Regions from separate parts of the Streptomyces sp. NPDC093111 genome, predicted to be linked through region 2. Evidence: riboswitches for the same ligand, from Rfam matches in the RefSeq annotation. Region 2 holds a riboswitch; the other holds the start of a gene.
The links. Region 2 has a riboswitch for glycine ahead of gcvP (aminomethyl-transferring glycine dehydrogenase). Riboswitches for the same ligand answer to the same signal wherever they lie in the genome.

Region 1: it holds a riboswitch for glycine, as region 2 does, so the genes downstream of both, gcvT (glycine cleavage system aminomethyltransferase GcvT) here and gcvP (aminomethyl-transferring glycine dehydrogenase) in region 2, are expected to answer to the same signal.

Annotation. Positions count from the first base shown of each region.
Region 1 covers NZ_JBFBNW010000018.1:17,187-25,372, forward strand. The annotation lists gene AB0Q96_RS28890 (hypothetical protein) at 183-1,337, shown strand; gene AB0Q96_RS28895 (hypothetical protein) at 1,334-1,972, shown strand; gene AB0Q96_RS28900 (L-serine ammonia-lyase) at 1,973-3,358, opposite strand; gene glyA (serine hydroxymethyltransferase) at 3,527-4,786, opposite strand; gene gcvH (glycine cleavage system protein GcvH) at 4,811-5,188, opposite strand; gene gcvT (glycine cleavage system aminomethyltransferase GcvT) at 5,320-6,453, opposite strand; glycine riboswitch at 6,613-6,724, opposite strand; gene AB0Q96_RS28920 (AAA family ATPase) at 6,897-7,577, shown strand; gene AB0Q96_RS28925 (enhanced serine sensitivity protein SseB) at 7,683-8,186, shown strand, end outside.
Region 2 covers NZ_JBFBNW010000006.1:6,337-14,522, reverse strand. The annotation lists gene AB0Q96_RS11455 (DUF5999 family protein) at 57-263, shown strand; gene gcvP (aminomethyl-transferring glycine dehydrogenase) at 340-3,225, opposite strand; glycine riboswitch at 3,406-3,504, opposite strand; gene AB0Q96_RS11445 (PRC-barrel domain-containing protein) at 3,618-4,001, shown strand; gene AB0Q96_RS11440 (DNA polymerase IV) at 4,044-5,474, opposite strand; gene AB0Q96_RS11435 (MerR family transcriptional regulator) at 5,597-6,208, opposite strand; gene AB0Q96_RS11430 (bifunctional nuclease family protein) at 6,392-6,865, opposite strand; gene AB0Q96_RS11425 (MerR family transcriptional regulator) at 6,919-7,659, opposite strand; gene AB0Q96_RS11420 (FHA domain-containing protein) at 7,688-8,186, opposite strand, start outside.

The sequences.
Region 1 (8,186 bases), on a different contig from region 2:
CGCGCGTACGTCGAGTCGCCGCCCGTCCGACCCTCCTCCGTCCCGTCCGTCCCGCCGGTTTCGTGACGCTCCGTACACGACGAGCGGATATCCGTGGCGGGGAGGAAGATGGGGAGTGATCCTCCCACCCCCTCATCCTCATGTTCACTGCCGTGCGACTGGCGCGTCGATCTCTGATGGCCGTGCTTCTGAGCGCAGCGATCAGCGTGGGCCCCTTCGCCCTCACCCCCCTCGCCTCGGCCGCCCCCGAGCGGCTGCTGAAGGTCGAGGCGCTCTCCCTGAGCCCCGGGTCGGGCCCCGCCGGCACCAGCGTCTCCGTGACCGGTACCGGCTTCGAGGACTGCGACGTGGCCCAGCTCGGCCTGGAGGGCGGACCCACCACCTCGGCGTACGTGAAGCAGGCCACCCACACGCTCTCCGGCGTCGTCCGGATCCCCCAGGGCACCTCGCCCGGCGCGCACCGGATCGTGGCCGACTGTTCCCCGGACGCCGACCACGCCACCGGCACCTTCACGGTCACCGACCCCGGCGGCGCCCCCCAGCCCCCGCCTCAGCCCCCGGACCAGACTCCGTCCGTCACCCTCGACCGCTCGAAGGGCGCGCCCGGGACCTCGTTCACCGTCCAGGGCTCGGGCTTCGGGAAGTGCTCCGCGGAGGACGTCGAGCTGTACGTGGACCAGACGAAGGCGCTGGACTACCGCATCGACGTCGGAGCGGAGACGGGCACCTTCTCCCAGTCGCTCGACGTCCCGAAGGACGCCAAGCCGGGCACGTACTCCATCCGGGCCGTGTGCGTCGGCTACCCGGACGTGTCGGCGAGCGCGCCGTTCACGGTGACGGGCGAGGAGAAGCAGAACGGTGGGGTCACGGAGACCGGCGGGACGACTCAGGATGGTGGGACGACGCAAGACGGAGGGACCACTCAGGACGGCGGGACGACCCAGGATGGTGGGACCACGCAGGACGGCGGGACCACCGACGGCGGCGGCACGACCGACGGCGGTGGCACGACCGACGGCGGCGGTACGACGGACGGTGGCGGTTCCGCCTCCGGTGGTGGCACCGGTGGTTCCACCACCCCGGTCGGCTGGATCGTCGGGCCCGCCTCCCTCGGCGGGGCGCTCGCGCTCGCCGTGGCCGCCGGGGCGTACTTCGGGCGGCTGCATCGCGGTCCCCGCTGGGTCCGCGGGCATGTGAAGGCCACGCTCCGTCCGGTCGCCGGCAGTGCCGAGCTGACCGAGACGCGGGCGCCCGGCGAGCCGCCCACCCACGCGACGCGGCTGGACCCGCACCCGGACCCCGGCCGGCAGAGCCTCGACGAGGAGGAGGACCGATGAGCACCACCGCGGCCCGCGCGGCCCCCGCGACCGTCCGCTCGTTCCTGCTCGGGCCGGGGGAGGACCTCGACGGCCCGCTGCGCGCCCACGGCACGGCGGGCCCGCTGCTCGCGCCGGTGCGGGGGAGGACGCCCGCCGCCGACCGGGCCGTCGAGCACGAGCTGGCCGGTGTCGTGGACGAGTTCCTCGGCCTCGACGTGCTGGACCTCGCGGCCGGCGGCTGGCGCGGCCACTCGGCGCTGCGGGCCGCCGCCCGGCGCACCCGGGAGCTGCCGGGCAGCGAGGAGGTCGTGGCGCTGGCGACCCACCGGATCACCTCGACGCACCGGCCGTACGTCGACGTCTACGTGGACGGCGCGAAGCTGGGCACCCTCCAGTTGGAGCTCACCCTGGTCTTCTGGGTGTCCGGGTTCGTCTGCGTGGTCCGGGACGCGTGTCTGACCGGGGTGACCTCGGGGACCTGCTCGGTGGACGCGAGCCTCGCCGTGCAGGGCGCGGTCATGGTCGAGCGCAAGGGCGGCCCGCTGGACCTGCCGGGTACCTTCGCGCTGCGCGGCCCGGTGCCGCTGCTCGCGCAGGAGCCGGCGCCGGACCCGTACCGGGCCCGGACCGTCCCGGGGGTCAGCGGCGGCTGATCAGCACTCGATGATGTTCACGGCGAGGCCGCCGCGCGCGGTCTCCTTGTACTTCACGCTCATGTCGGCGCCGGTCTCCTTCATGGTCTTGATGACCTTGTCGAGGGAGACCATGTGGCTGCCGTCGCCGCGCATCGACATCTTCGCCGCCGTGACGGCCTTGACCGCCGCCATGCCGTTGCGCTCGATGCACGGGATCTGGACCAGGCCGCCGACCGGGTCGCAGGTGAGACCGAGGTTGTGCTCCATGCCGATCTCGGCCGCGTTCTCGACCTGCTCGGGGGAGCCGCCGAGCACCTCGGCGAGGGCGCCGGCCGCCATCGAGCAGGCCGAGCCGACCTCGCCCTGGCAGCCGACCTCGGCGCCGGAGATGGAGGCGTTCTCCTTGAAGAGCATGCCGATCGCGCCGGCGGCGAGGAGGAAGCGGACCACACCGTCCTCCTTCTCCTCCGGGGTGCAGGAGCCGGTGCCGAAGTTCATGTAGTAGTGCAGGACGGCGGGGATGATGCCGGCCGCGCCGTTGGTCGGGGCGGTGACCACCCGGCCGCCCGCGGCGTTCTCCTCGTTCACGGCCATCGCGTAGAGGGTGATCCACTCCATCGCGTGCGCGGCCGGGTCGCCCTCGGAGCGCAGCTTGCGGGCGGAGGTGGCGGCGCGGCGGCGGACCTTGAGGCCGCCGGGCAGGATGCCCTCGCGGGACATGCCGCGCGAGACGCAGGCCTGCATGACGCGCCAGATCTCCAGGAGGCCGGCGCGGATCTCGTCCTCGGTGCGCCAGGCCTTCTCGTTCTCCAGCATCAGCGAGGAGATCGACAGGCCGGTCTCCTTGGCGAGGCGGAGCAGCTCGTCGCCGGTGCGGAAGGGGTACTTCAGGACGGTGTCCTCGGGGACGATCGGGTTCTCGCCGGCGACCGCGTCCTCGTCGACGACGAAGCCGCCGCCGACCGAGTAGTACGTCTTCTCCAGGACGAGGGCGCCCTCGGCGTCGTACGCGAAGACCGTCATGCCGTTGGCGTGGTACGGCAGCGCCTTGCGGCGGTGCAGGATCAGGTCGTCGTCGAAGGAGAACGGGATCTCGTGCATGCCGAGCAGGTTGATCCGGCCGCTCGACTTGATCCGCTCGAACTCCTCGTCGGCGTGCTCGACGTCGACGGTCCGCGGGGAGTTGCCCTCCAGGCCGAGGAGGACGGCCTTCGGGGTGCCGTGGCCGTGGCCGGTGGCGCCCAGCGAGCCGTACAGCTCCGCTCGTATCGCCGCCGTGTGGGCGAGCAGCCCCTCGTTCTTCAGCCGGCGGGCGAACATCCGGGCCGCGCGCATGGGGCCCACCGTGTGGGAGCTCGACGGGCCGATGCCGATCGAGAACAGGTCGAAGACCGAGATGGCCACGGGGGACTCCTTGTGGGGGCTAGACGCCGTTGTCTGCCGGGGTGGCGCAGAAACGAAGAGCGGTGGAGCAAGGGGCCGGGGCACCGCGCTCACTGTCCAGTGTGCGCGGTGCCCCGGAGGTTTCGTACGAACGGGCGCAAAAGAACCCGGTAACAAAAGGGTACGAAACTACTTCAGGCCGGGGTACAGCGGGTGCTTGTCGGCGAGCGCCGTCACCCGGGCCTTCAGCGCCTCGGCGTCGAAGCCGGGCTTCAGCGTCTCGGCGATGACGTCGGCGACCTCGGCGAAGTCCTCGGCCTGGAAGCCGCGGGTCGCGAGGGCCGGCGTGCCGATGCGCAGGCCGGAGGTGACCATCGGCGGGCGCGGGTCGTTCGGAACGGCGTTCCGGTTGACCGTGATGCCGACCTCGTGGAGACGGTCCTCGGCCTGCTGGCCGTCGAGCTCCGAGTTGCGCAGGTCGACGAGGAGCAGGTGCACGTCGGTGCCGCCGGACAGGACGGAGACACCGTGCGCGGTGACGTCGTCCTGGACCAGGCGCTCGGCGATGATGCGGGCGCCGTCCAGGGTGCGCTGCTGGCGCTCCTTGAACTCCTCCGAGGCCGCGACCTTGAAGGAGACGGCCTTGGCCGCGATCACGTGCTCCAGCGGGCCGCCCTGGAAGCCGGGGAAGACCGAGGAGTTCAGCTTCTTGGCGAACTCCTTCTTCGCCAGGATGATGCCGCCGCGCGGGCCGCCGAGCGTCTTGTGCGTGGTCGAGGTGACCACGTCCGCGTACTCGACCGGGTTCGGGTGCAGACCCGCGGCGACGAGACCCGCGAAGTGGGCCATGTCGACCCACAGGTAGGCCTCGACCTCGTCGGCGATCCGGCGGAACTCGGCGAAGTCCAGCTGACGCGGGTAGGCGGACCAGCCCGCGATGATCACCTTGGGGCGGTGCTCCTTGGCGAGGCGCTCGACCTCGGCCATGTCGACCAGACCGGCCTCGTCGACGTGGTACGCGACCACGTTGAACTGCTTGCCGGAGAAGTTCAGGCGCATGCCGTGGGTCAGGTGACCGCCGTGCGCCAGGTCCAGGCCGAGGATCGTGTCGCCCGGCTGGGCGATCGCGAAGAGGGCGGCCTGGTTGGCGGAGGCACCGGAGTGGGGCTGCACGTTGGCGTACTCGGCGCCGAACAGGTCCTTGATCCGGTCGATGGCGATCTGCTCGGCCACGTCGACGTGCTCGCAGCCGCCGTAGTACCGGCGACCGGGGTAGCCCTCGGCGTACTTGTTGGTGAGGACCGAGCCCTGGGCCTCCATGACCGCGACCGGAGCGAAGTTCTCCGAGGCGATCATCTCGAGGGTGGACTGCTGGCGGCGGAGCTCGGCGGCGACGGCGGCGGCGACGTCCGGGTCCAGCTCGTGGAGAGGGGTGTTCAGAAGCGACATGAATCGATCCCTGGGGGTCTCGGTTTAGCCGGCGGTGAAGGCGGTGTACTCGTCGGCGGTGAGCAGGTCGTCCGGCTCGCCCGCGAGGCGCACCTTGAACAGCCAGCCGCCCTCGAACGGAGCGGAGTTCACGAGCGCCGGGTCGTCGACGACGTCCTGGTTGGCCTCGACGACCTCGCCGGTCACCGGGGCGTACAGGTCGCTGACGGACTTCGTGGACTCCAGCTCGCCGCAGGTCTCGCCCGCGGTCACGGTGTCGCCGACCTCGGGGAGCTGCACGTAGACGATGTCACCGAGCGCGTTGGCCGCGTGCTCCGTGATGCCGATCGTGGCGACGCCGTCCTCGACGGCCGACAGCCACTCGTGCTCCTTGCTGTAGCGCAGCTGCTGGGGGTTGCTCATGACCTGATTCTCCTGGATCGAGGGAGTACTGATGAACGTGGGTCTTGCGTGCTGAGACACGAAGTGAGACATCCGGGTGAGGGAAACGTCACTCCTCGGGGACCCGGGTGCGTCACCCGGGTCCCGTCATGTCACTTCTGGCGCTTGTAGAACGGCAGCGCCACGACCTCGTACGGCTCGTGCGCACCACGGATGTCGACGCCGACGCCCTCGGTGCCGGGCGCGGCGAACTCCGCGTCCACGTACGCCATGGCGATCGGCTTGCCCAGCGTCGGCGACGGGGCGCCGGAGGTGACCTCGCCGACGACCTGCCCGTTCGCGACGACGGCGAAGCCGGCGCGCGGGACCCGGCGGCCCTCGGCGATCAGGCCGACCAGCTTGCGCGGCGGGGCGGACTCGGCGCGCTCGGCGGCCTTCTCCAGCGCCTCGCGGCCGACGAAACGGCCCTCGTTGGTGGTCTTCTCGAACTTGACGACCCGGCCGAGGCCCGCGTCGAAGGGGGTCAGCGCGGTGGTCAGCTCGTGGCCGTACAGCGGCATGCCCGCCTCCAGGCGGAGCGTGTCGCGGCAGGACAGGCCGCAGGGGATCAGGCCGACGCCCGCGCCCGCCTCGGTCAGCGCCCGCCACACGCCCTCGGCGTGCTCGGGCTTCAGGAACAGCTCGAAGCCGTCCTCGCCCGTGTAGCCGGTGCGGGCGATCAGCGCGGGCACGCCGGCGACGGTGCCGGGCAGACCGGCGTAGTACTTCAGACCGTCCAGGTCGGCGTCGGTGAGGGACTTCAGGATGCCGGGGGACTCCGGGCCCTGGACGGCGAGCAGCGCGTAGGCCTCGCGGTCGTCGCGGACCTCGGCGTCGAAGCCCTCGGAGCGGGCCACCAGCGCGTCCAGGACGATCTGGGCGTTGGAGGCGTTGGCGACGACCATGTACTCGGGGGCCTCCGTCTCGCCGAGGCGGTAGACGATCAGGTCGTCGAGGATGCCGCCGTCCTCCTGGCAGATCATCGTGTAACGGGCGCGGCCGTTGCCCACCGTGGAGATGTTGCCGACGAGGGCGTGGTCCAGGAGCTCCACGGCCTGCGGGCCCGTGACGGTGATCTCGCCCATGTGGGAGAGGTCGAAGAGGCCCGCCTGGTTGCGGACGGCGTTGTGCTCGTCGCGCTCGCTGCCGTAACGCAGCGGCATGTCCCAGCCGGCGAAGTCGGTCATGGTCGCGCCGAGCGAACGATGCAGCGCATCGAGGGCGGTCAGGCGGGGGGCAGTGCTCATCGGGTGGCTCCCGGGTCCCAGGGCGTGCGGGGCACGACATGCATGACGGAGGACGGTGTCCTCCCCATCTGTCATGGAACCTGAGAGGTTCACCGAGGGCATCCTCGGCTTGCACCTTGGGTGGGACCGCGACAGGCGCGGCCCGCTTTTCAGATCTGCCTCATCCACGCGGTACGGGGCCTGAGAGATTCAAGGGAGGAACTTGCTCCTTCGGCGCCCGGGCGCACCCAGTGACTGCGGTGCGTGACCGGAACTCTCCCGCGCGGATTCGAGCGGCCGGTATGTGGTTGTGGACGCTCGTGCGAGCGTCTGCGCGCACATCATTGCACGGCGGTTCGGCCCGGCAAATCGCTTGCGTCTCATTACCCTTTCTTTACACTTCGTGGGCAAGGGTCTCCGCAGGGCCTACCAGGGGGAGCGACGCGATGCAGATGCCGCCGAGGATGCCGATGCGTCCAGGCCCGCGCGCCGGAGCGTACGCGGCGGGCGCGGGCATACCCGTACAGCGCGCCGGAGCCCGGGCCCGCGCCCGGACCCGCCGCGGCCGGCTGCTGCGCGACCTGCGCGACCGGGGCGGCCGGAGCCCCCGCGCCCTGGCCTTCGCCCCGGGCGACGTCGTGGTCGTCTCCGGACTCCCCGGCAGCGGCAAGTCGACCCTCATGGGCCGTACGGCCGAGGGCCGCGCCATCGACTCCCAGCACACCCGCGAGCGCTGGGAGGCCCGGCTGCCCCGCTTCCTGCCCTACGCCGTCTACCGCCCGCTCGCCCGCCTCGCGCACTACGCGGGGCTCCGCCGCGTCCTGCGCTCCGGCGCGAGCGTCGTCGTCCACGACTGCGGCACCCAGTCCTGGGTGCGCGGCTGGCTCGCCCGCGAGGCCCGGCGCCGCGGCACCGCCCTGCACCTGATCCTGCTCGACGTCGAGCCCTCCACCGCCCGTGAAGGACAGCTGGCCCGCGGCCGCGGCGTCTCGGGCTACGCCTTCGCCCGCCACCGCCGCGCCGTCGGCCGGCTGGTGGGCACCGCCGAGGCCGGCCGGCTGCCGCCCGGCTGCGCCTCGGTCACCCTGCTCGACCGGGACGCGGCCGACAGTCTGCGGAAGATCGAGTTCCGCGACGTGTCGTGAGGCACTCCACGGCCTTTCCGCACCTTTTTCGGTCACGGCGGCGCCGACGCGCCGTTAAGGTGCTGAACCGCACCATGTGCCGAGAGGGTGGGAGAAGACGAGACCGTGGACGTGACGTGGCCGGGCAATGAGCTCGAAGAAGTACTGGCCGCCTCGCTCGGCAACCCCTCGGCCGGCGGCCGACTGGTCGAGGTGCTCGGGCGCAGCCCCGTATGGGTCCCGCTGCCCAACGGCGGAAGCCCCGACAGCAGCGACCTCGACCTGCCCACCCTGGAGATAGACGGCTACGCCTACGTGCCCGTCTTCAGCTCCGAGCAGCAGTTCCTCGCCTGCGTCGGCGCCCACATGTCCTTCACCGTCGCCCCCGCCCGCGACTTCGCCCGCGGCCTGCCCCCGCAGCTCGGCATCGCCGTGAACCCCGGCGGCACCGTCGGCGTCCCGCTGCCGCCGCCCGCCGTCGCCGAACTCTGCCGGACCGGCCGCACCCCCCTCGACGGCCCCGCCAGCGGCGGACGCGTCCGCCTCTTCGAGCCCGACTGGCAGGACGACCCCGTCGACTTCCTCGCCGCCGCCTCCGCCGAGTTCGAGGCCACCGGCACCGTCGCCACC
Region 2 (8,186 bases):
CGATGCATCGTAAGAGCCGCAGGACATCCACCACGACGCAGCGAAAGAACCCACCCATGTGCCAGCACCAGCCCGCCTGTCCCACCGCCCACTCCACCGACCGGGAGGCGGCACGTCTCGTGGCACACCACCCGGAGCAGGGCTGGAGCCTGCTGTGCAACGGGGTCCTGCTCTTCGAGGACACCGGTGAGCTGCTGCCGGACGGCCAGATCATCGCCCCGCACCGGCCGCTGACGGCGGCCAGTGTGACGACGGCGGCCTGAGCCACCCCGAGGAAACGCCGAGGGCCGGCCCGGAGAAAGCTCCGGACCGGCCCTCACGTCGTGCTCAGGGTCGTGCTCAGTGGTCGTACTCGTCCAGCGGCGGGCAGGAGCAGACCAGGTTGCGGTCGCCGAAGGCGCCGTCGATCCGGCGGACCGGCGGCCAGTACTTGTCGGCGGCCGAGACACCGGCCGGGAAGACCGCCTCGTCACGGGTGTACGGGTGGTTCCACTCGCCGCCCAGCGCCGCCGCGGTGTGCGGGGCGTTGCTCAGCGGGTTGTCCTCGACCGGCCACTCGCCGGAGGCGACCTTCTCGATCTCGGCCCGGATCGCGATCATCGTGTCGCAGAAGCGGTCGAGCTCGCTCAGGTCCTCGGACTCGGTCGGCTCGATCATCAGCGTGCCGGCCACCGGGAACGACATGGTCGGCGCGTGGAAGCCGTAGTCGATCAGACGCTTGGCGATGTCGTCGACGCTGACGCCGGTCGCCTTGGACAGCGGGCGCAGGTCCACGATGCACTCGTGGGCGACCAGGCCGGCCGGGCCGGTGTAGAGCACCGGGTAGTGCGGCTCCAGGCGCTTGGCGATGTAGTTCGCCGCGAGCACGGCCACCTGGGTGGCGCGCTTGAGGCCCTCGCCGCCCATCAGGCGCACGTACGACCAGGAGATCGGCAGGATGCCGGCGGAGCCCCACGGGGCGGCCGAGATCGGGCCGACGCCGGTCTCCGGGCCCGCGGTGGGCTGGAGCGGGTGGTTCGGCAGGTACGGGGCGAGGTGCGCGCGCACGCCGACCGGGCCGACGCCCGGGCCGCCGCCGCCGTGCGGGATGCAGAAGGTCTTGTGCAGGTTCAGGTGCGAGACGTCGCCGCCGAACTTGCCCGGCTTGGCGAGGCCGACCAGCGCGTTGAGGTTGGCGCCGTCGACGTACACCTGACCGCCGGCCTCGTGGACCTCGGCGCAGATGTCGGCGACGTGCTCCTCGAAGACACCGTGCGTGGACGGGTAGGTGATCATCAGCACGGACAGCTCGTCGCGGTACTGCTGGATCTTGGCGCGCAGGTCCGCGACGTCGACCTCGCCGTCGTCGGCGGTCTTGACGACGACGACCTTCATGCCGGCCATCACCGCGGAGGCGGCGTTGGTGCCGTGCGCGGAGGACGGGATGAGACAGACCGTGCGCTGCAGGTCGCCGTTGGCGCGGTGGTACGCGCGGACGGCCAGCAGACCGGCCAGCTCGCCCTGCGAGCCGGCGTTCGGCTGGATGGAGACCTTGTCGTAGCCGGTGACCTCGGCGAGACGCTCCTCCAGCTCGGTGATGAGCGTGAGGTAGCCGCCGGCCTGCTCGACCGGGGCGAACGGGTGCATCTGGCCGAACTCGGGCCAGGTCACCGACTCCATCTCGGTGGTCGCGTTCAGCTTCATGGTGCAGGAGCCGAGCGGGATCATGCCGCGGTCGAGCGCGTAGTCGCGGTCCGAGAGGCGGCGCAGGTAGCGCAGCATCGAGGTCTCGGAGCGGTGCGCGTGGAAGACCGGGTGGGTCAGGAACACGTCCGAGCGGAGCGCGTCGACGGGCAGCGCGTCCTCGGTGGCGGCGTCCAGGGCCTCGATGTCGGCGGTGACGCCGAAGGCGCCCCAGACGGCGGCGAGCTGCGCGCGGGTGGTGGTCTCGTCACAGGACAGGGAGACCAGGTCGGCGTCGACGCGGTACAGGTTGACCCCGGCCTCACGGGCGGCCGCGACGACGGCGTCCGCGCGGCCCGGCACCCGGGCGGTGAGGGTGTCGAAGAAGGCGCCCTGGACCAGCTCCACGCCGCCCGCCCTCAGACCGGCGGCCAGGACGGCGGCGTACCGGTGGGTGCGGCGCGCGATCCCCTTCAGGCCCTCCGGGCCGTGGTAGACCGCGTACATGCCGGCCATGACGGCGAGCAGCACCTGGGCGGTGCAGATGTTGCTGGTGGCCTTCTCGCGGCGGATGTGCTGCTCGCGGGTCTGCAGGGCCAGGCGGTACGCCCGGTTGCCGTCGGCGTCCACGGAGACGCCGACCAGGCGGCCGGGGAGCGAGCGGGCGTGCTTGTCCTGGACCGCCATGTAGCCGGCGTGCGGACCGCCGAAGCCCATCGGGACTCCGAAGCGCTGCGTGGTGCCGACGGCGATGTCGGCGCCGAGCGAACCGGGCGAGGCGAGCAGGGTCAGCGCGAGCAGGTCGGCGGCGACGGTGACGATCGCGCCGAGCTCGTGGGCCTGGTCGATGACCGGCTTGATGTCGCGGACGGCGCCGGAGGCACCCGGGTACTGGAGCAGCACGCCGAAGACGCCGCGCTCGGCGATCTCGGCGGGGACGCCGGCCGACAGGTCGGCGACGACGACCTCGACCCCGGTGGGCTCGGCGCGGGTCTGGATGACGGCGATGGTCTGCGGCAGGGCGTCGGCGTCGACGAGGAACACGCCGTTCTTGACCTTGCCGACGCGGCGGGACAGCGCCATGGCCTCGGCGGCCGCGGTGCCCTCGTCGAGCAGCGAGGCGCCGGAGGTGGGCAGACCGGTGAGGTCGGCGACCATGGTCTGGAAGTTCAGCAGGGCCTCCAGGCGGCCCTGCGAGATCTCCGGCTGGTACGGCGTGTACGCGGTGTACCAGGCCGGGTTCTCCATGACGTTCCGGAGGATCACCGGCGGCGTGAAGGTCCCGTAGTAGCCGAGGCCGATCATCGGGGCGAGCACCTGGTTGCGGTCGGCGAGCTCGCGGAGCTCGGCCAGTACCTCGGCCTCGGTGCGGGCGGCCGGCAGGCCGAGGGCCGCGGCGTTCTTGATGACGTCCGGCACGGCCGCGGCCGTCAGCTCGTCGAGGGAGCCGTACCCGACCTGGGCGAGCATCTTCGCGCGAGCCTCGGCGTCGGGCCCGATGTGCCGCTGCTCGAAGGGAATGCCCTGCTCGAGCTCGGAGAGCGGAATGCGGTTGGCGGTCATGCTGCGGGGGCCTCCTGGTCGTCACGACCTGCGAGGGGCACCACGGCGCGGGTGCCCGGACGGCCTCCCCCTCTGTCATCTCAACCTGAGAGCTTCACCGGCCACGCCAAACGGCAAGACCGGCTTTCACCGTCGGTGAGAGCGGATGCCGTCGACGCCCGCCCTGCTTTCCAGAGTGACCTCGTCCGCGCGGTACAGGGGCCTGAGAGATTCCGGGGAGGATTTGCTCCTTCGGCGCCACCGAAAGGTTTCTTCGGCGGACTCTCCCGCGCAGGGTCGACAGCCACAGCCAGCCTACCAGCGCGGTTGAGCCTGGCATCGCTCAAGTGGCCGACATCCCAGTTGTGCACTTTCGTAGGGGTGTAGAGCAGTTGCGACCAGTTGGAGGGACCGTGCAGACCGATATCGATCCGCGCAGCCTGATCGGCCGCAAGGCGTTCGACCGGAACGGACACAAGATCGGGACCGTGGACGAGGTGTACCTGGACGACGCGACGGGCGTCCCCGAATGGGCCGCCGTGCGCACCGGCCTGTTCAGCCGCGACGCGTTCGTCCCCCTGGAGCCGAGCGAGCTGGTGAGCGACGGACTCCACATCCCGTACGAGCGGGCCCTCATCAAGGACGCCCCCGACTTCGGCGTGGGCCGCCACCTCTCCCCCGAACAGGAGCTCCAGCTCTACCGCCACTACAGCCTGGCCCTCCCGCCGCCGCCCCAGGACACCCCCCAGGACGCCCCCCGGGACTTCGGCCGCCTGGCGGGCCAGGAGGACGCGTAGCGCCCACGGGAGGACCGCCGAGCCCGGCCGGGAGGCCGGGCCTCACCCCGTGTCCGCGTCGGTCCCCTCCACCAAGGGCAACGGATCCGAGAGCTCCAGATCCGGATCGTCCACGGAGAACGTCCGCACCCGCCCCGGCACCACCGCCCCCGGCTCCTCGAACCGCACGGTGACCCGCCCGACCCCGCTCCCCTGCACCCACCCGGCCCCGTACTCGGCGTGCCGCACGTCCCGCCCCGGCGCCCAGTGCCGCTCGGCGGTCTCGGTGGCCGTGGGGGGCGCTGGCTCGGGCGTCCCGGGGCCCGCGGGGTCCCCAGGGGCGGCCTCCGCCTCGGCCCGCGCTTCCGCCTGGGCCTGCGCTTCCGCCTGGGCCTGCGCTTCAGCCTCGGCCCGGGCCTCCGCCTCGGCCTGCGCGAACAGGTCCTCCTGGGTGTAGTCGGCGAGCCCGCTCACCCCGACCCCCAGCAGCCGCACCCCGCCCGTGGTGTCCACGAGGTCGAGGAGCCGCGCCGCGGCCTCCCGGACCACCACGGGGTCGTCCGTCGGCCCCCGCAGCGTCTCGGAGCGCGTGAGCGTCGAGAAGTCGTACCGCCGCACCTTCAGGACGATGGTCCGCCCCGAGTGCCCCGAGCCCCGCAGCCGCGCGACGCACCGCTCCGCGAGCCGCTCCACCTCCAGCCGGATCCGCAGCCGGTCGTGCAGGTCCACGTCGAAGGTGTCCTCCACGGAGACCGACTTCGCGTCCCGCTCGGCCACCACGGGCCGGTCGTCGTGCCCGAGGGCCATCAGGTACAGCGAGCCCCCGTGCGCCCGCCCCAGGAGCCGTACGAGCTCGTCCTCGCCCGCCTCGACCACGTCGGTGACCGTGACGATCCCGGCCCTGCGCAGATGCTCCCCGGTGGCCGGCCCGACGCCGGGGATGATCCGGACCGAACGCGGCCCGATCAGCTCCCGTTCCGTACCGGGCTCGATCAGCAGCAGTCCGTCCGGCTTGGCCTCCTCGGAGGCGATCTTCGCCAGCATCTTGGACCCGGCCAGTCCGACCGACCCGGTCAGACCGGTCGTCGCGAGGATGTCCCGCCGCAGCCGCTCCCCCGTCGCCCGCGCGCTCGCGCTGTCGTCGGCGAGCCCGCCGGCCTCCAGGTCCACGAAGGCCTCGTCCAGGCTGAGCGGCTCGACGAGGGGCGAGAGCCGCCCGAGCAGCTCCATGACCTGCCCGCTGATCGCCCGGTAGAAGGCGAAGCGGGGCACCAGATAGGCCGCGTTCGGCGCGAGGCGCCGCGCCTGCGCCATGGGCATCGCCGAGTGCACCCCGAAGCGCCGCGCCTCGTACGAGGCCGTCGCGACCACTCCGCGCGGCCCGAGGCCGCCCACCACCACCGGCTTCCCGCGCAGGCTCGGCTTCGACGCCTGCTCCGCCGCGGCGAAGAAGGCGTCCATGTCGAGGTGCAGGATGGTGGGCGCGGCTCTCACGCCTCCGATGCTGCCCTACGCCACTGACAACGCACCGGCGCCCGCGCCCCGCGCGTCCCGACAGGCCCGAGAGCGGGCCCGGAGGCGGGCCCACGGACCCGCCGCGGACCCGCCGCGGAAGCTCAGACCGCCCGGTCCCGGCGCCGCCGCGCCAGCTCGTCCGCCGGGTTGTGCCCGATCAGCGTCTCGCCGGTGTCGATGCGCTCGCCGTGCAGCTGCGAGAGCGCCGCCTCGACGTCCCGCCACACCACGCCGACGGCGATCCCGAAGACGCCCTGACCGCCCTGGAGCAGGTCCACGACCTCGTCCGGCGAGGAGCACTCGTACACCGTGGCCCCGTCGCTCATGAGCGTCATGCGCTCCAGGTCGCGGAAGCCCCGGGCCCGCAGGTGCTGCACGGCCGCCCGGATGTTCTGCAGCGCCACCCCGGTGTCCAGGAAGCGCTTGACGATCTTGAGGACCACGACGTCGCGGAAGCTGTAGAGCCGCTGCGTCCCGGATCCGTACGCCGGCCGCACGCTCGGCTCGACGAGCCCCGTGCGCGCCCAGTAGTCCAGCTGCCGATAGGTGATGCCGGCCGCCGCACAGGCCGTGGGCCCGCGGTAGCCGACTTCCTCCGGGCCGGAGCTCACGTCCCCGCCGAGGTCGCCCACACTGCCGTGAAGCGGATACGGGCCCTTCTCCCCGGGGGCACGCCCCAGGAAGCCCCCTGCCGTACCGTCGCCGCTGCTCATCACGCCGACCCTCCGTCCTTGACCTGCCCACTCGAAGGTAGGCAGTCACTCGGGGTGCGTCAACGATCGCCACACTCGGCACGCCGAGTGATAATCACCCTGAGAGTGGTTTCACGTGCCCCTCTCCGGGGAAAGGCTACTCGAATGTGCCGACAGGACGGCTTCGGCCAGGGCCGTGCGGGCCTACTGACTGCCGGTCTCGAAGTCCTCCGGTGAGATCTGGTCGAGGAACTCGCGGAACTTCTCCACCTCGTCCTCCTGCTCGTCCGGAATCGCGATCCCCGCGTCGTCGAGCACACCGTCACTGCCGTAGATCGGCGTCCCGGTGCGCAGGGCGAGCGCTATCGCGTCGGACGGCCGGGCACTCACCTCGACACCGCTGGCGAAGACCAGCTCGGCGTAGAAGACCCCGTCACGCAGATCCGTGATGCGGACCTCGGTGAGCTCCTGGCCCACGGCCTCCAGCACGTCCTTGAAGAGGTCGTGCGTCAGCGGCCTGGCAGGGGCCATGCCCTGCTGGGCGAAGGCGATGGCGGTCGCCTCTCCCGGTCCGATCCAGATGGGGAGGTACCGATCGCCTCCCACTTCACGCAGGAGCACGATCGGCTGGTTGGAGGGCATTTCCACCCGGACACCCACAACGTCGAGCTCGTTCACACAGCAACCCTAGGACGTGCCCGACCGGTTTGGGTAGTCGGGCCGTCCTCGGATCACTGGAGCCGCACTCCCAGCGCGGTCTGGACCAGTGCCGCGTGAAGGCGTACGGAGAGTCCGGCGAGCTCCTTGGCGGTCGCCTCGGCATGGGCCCTGGTCTGCGGATTACGGTGCCGGCGCAGCGGTGCGACCATCTGCTCGACCAGCCCGGCCTCGCGCTCCGCGGCGGCCTTGACCGCCCTCAGATGCCGGGGTTCCAGACCGAATCTCCCCAGATCCGCCAGCAGTTTGGCGACGGTCACGGTCTCGGCGTCGTAGCCGCCGCCCTCGATCGGGGCGATCAGTCCGTACGACTCCCACTCGACCAGCTCGACCTCGGTGACCTCGGCGGCGGCGAGCAGTTCCGCGCGGCCGATCCGGGCGGCGGTGGGCCGGTCGCCCTCGGTGTCCCAGGCCCCGTCGAGCAGGTCCCGCTGCGGACTCGGCGAGGGCAGCCTGATCTGCTCCCCGCGCTCCAGGGCGTCCAGGTGCTCGCGGATGACCTTCAGCGGGAGGTAGTGGTCCCGCTGCATCCGCAGGATCTGAGCGAGCCGCTCGACGTCCCGCGGGCTGAACTTCCGGTACCCGGAGGCCGTGCGCTGGGGCTCGACGAGCCCCTCGGCCTCCAGGAACCGGATCTTGGAGATGGTCACTTCGGGAAACTCGTCGCGCAGCCGGCTCAGCACCGTACCGATGCTGACCAGCTCGCCCGCGGCGGCGGTGCCGTGTCCGGCACCGCCCGTCGGTGTTCGCAGCATGGACCTTCCCTGAAGGTTCTCCGGGGCGTCACACGCCCCGCTGGCTCGCGAAGAACACGAGCCGGTACTTGCCGATCTGCACCTCGTCACCGTTGGTCAGCACGACCGAGACCGACTCGATCGGCTCCCGGTTGACGTAGGTGCCGTTGAGGCTGCCGACGTCCGACACCTGGAAGGTGCCGTCCGGCTGCCGACGGAACTCCACGTGGCGACGCGAGACGGTCACGTCGTCCAGGAAGATGTCGCTCTGCGGGTGACGGCCGGCCGTGGTCAGCTCGCCGTCCAGGAGGAAGCGGCTGCCCGAGTTCGGACCGCGGCGCACGATCAGCAGCGCCGCACCGCCCGGCAGGGCCTCGACCGCGGCCAGCGCCTCGGCCGACAGCGACGGGAGGGCGGTCTGCCCGGTGACCTCCGCGTCGTAGGCCTCGAGCCCCGAGATGGAGATCGTCGAGGTGGTCTCGGAGGCCCGCTCCGGAACCAGTCCGCCCCGCAGCGGCGCACCGCAGTGGGAGCAGAAGCGGCTGTCC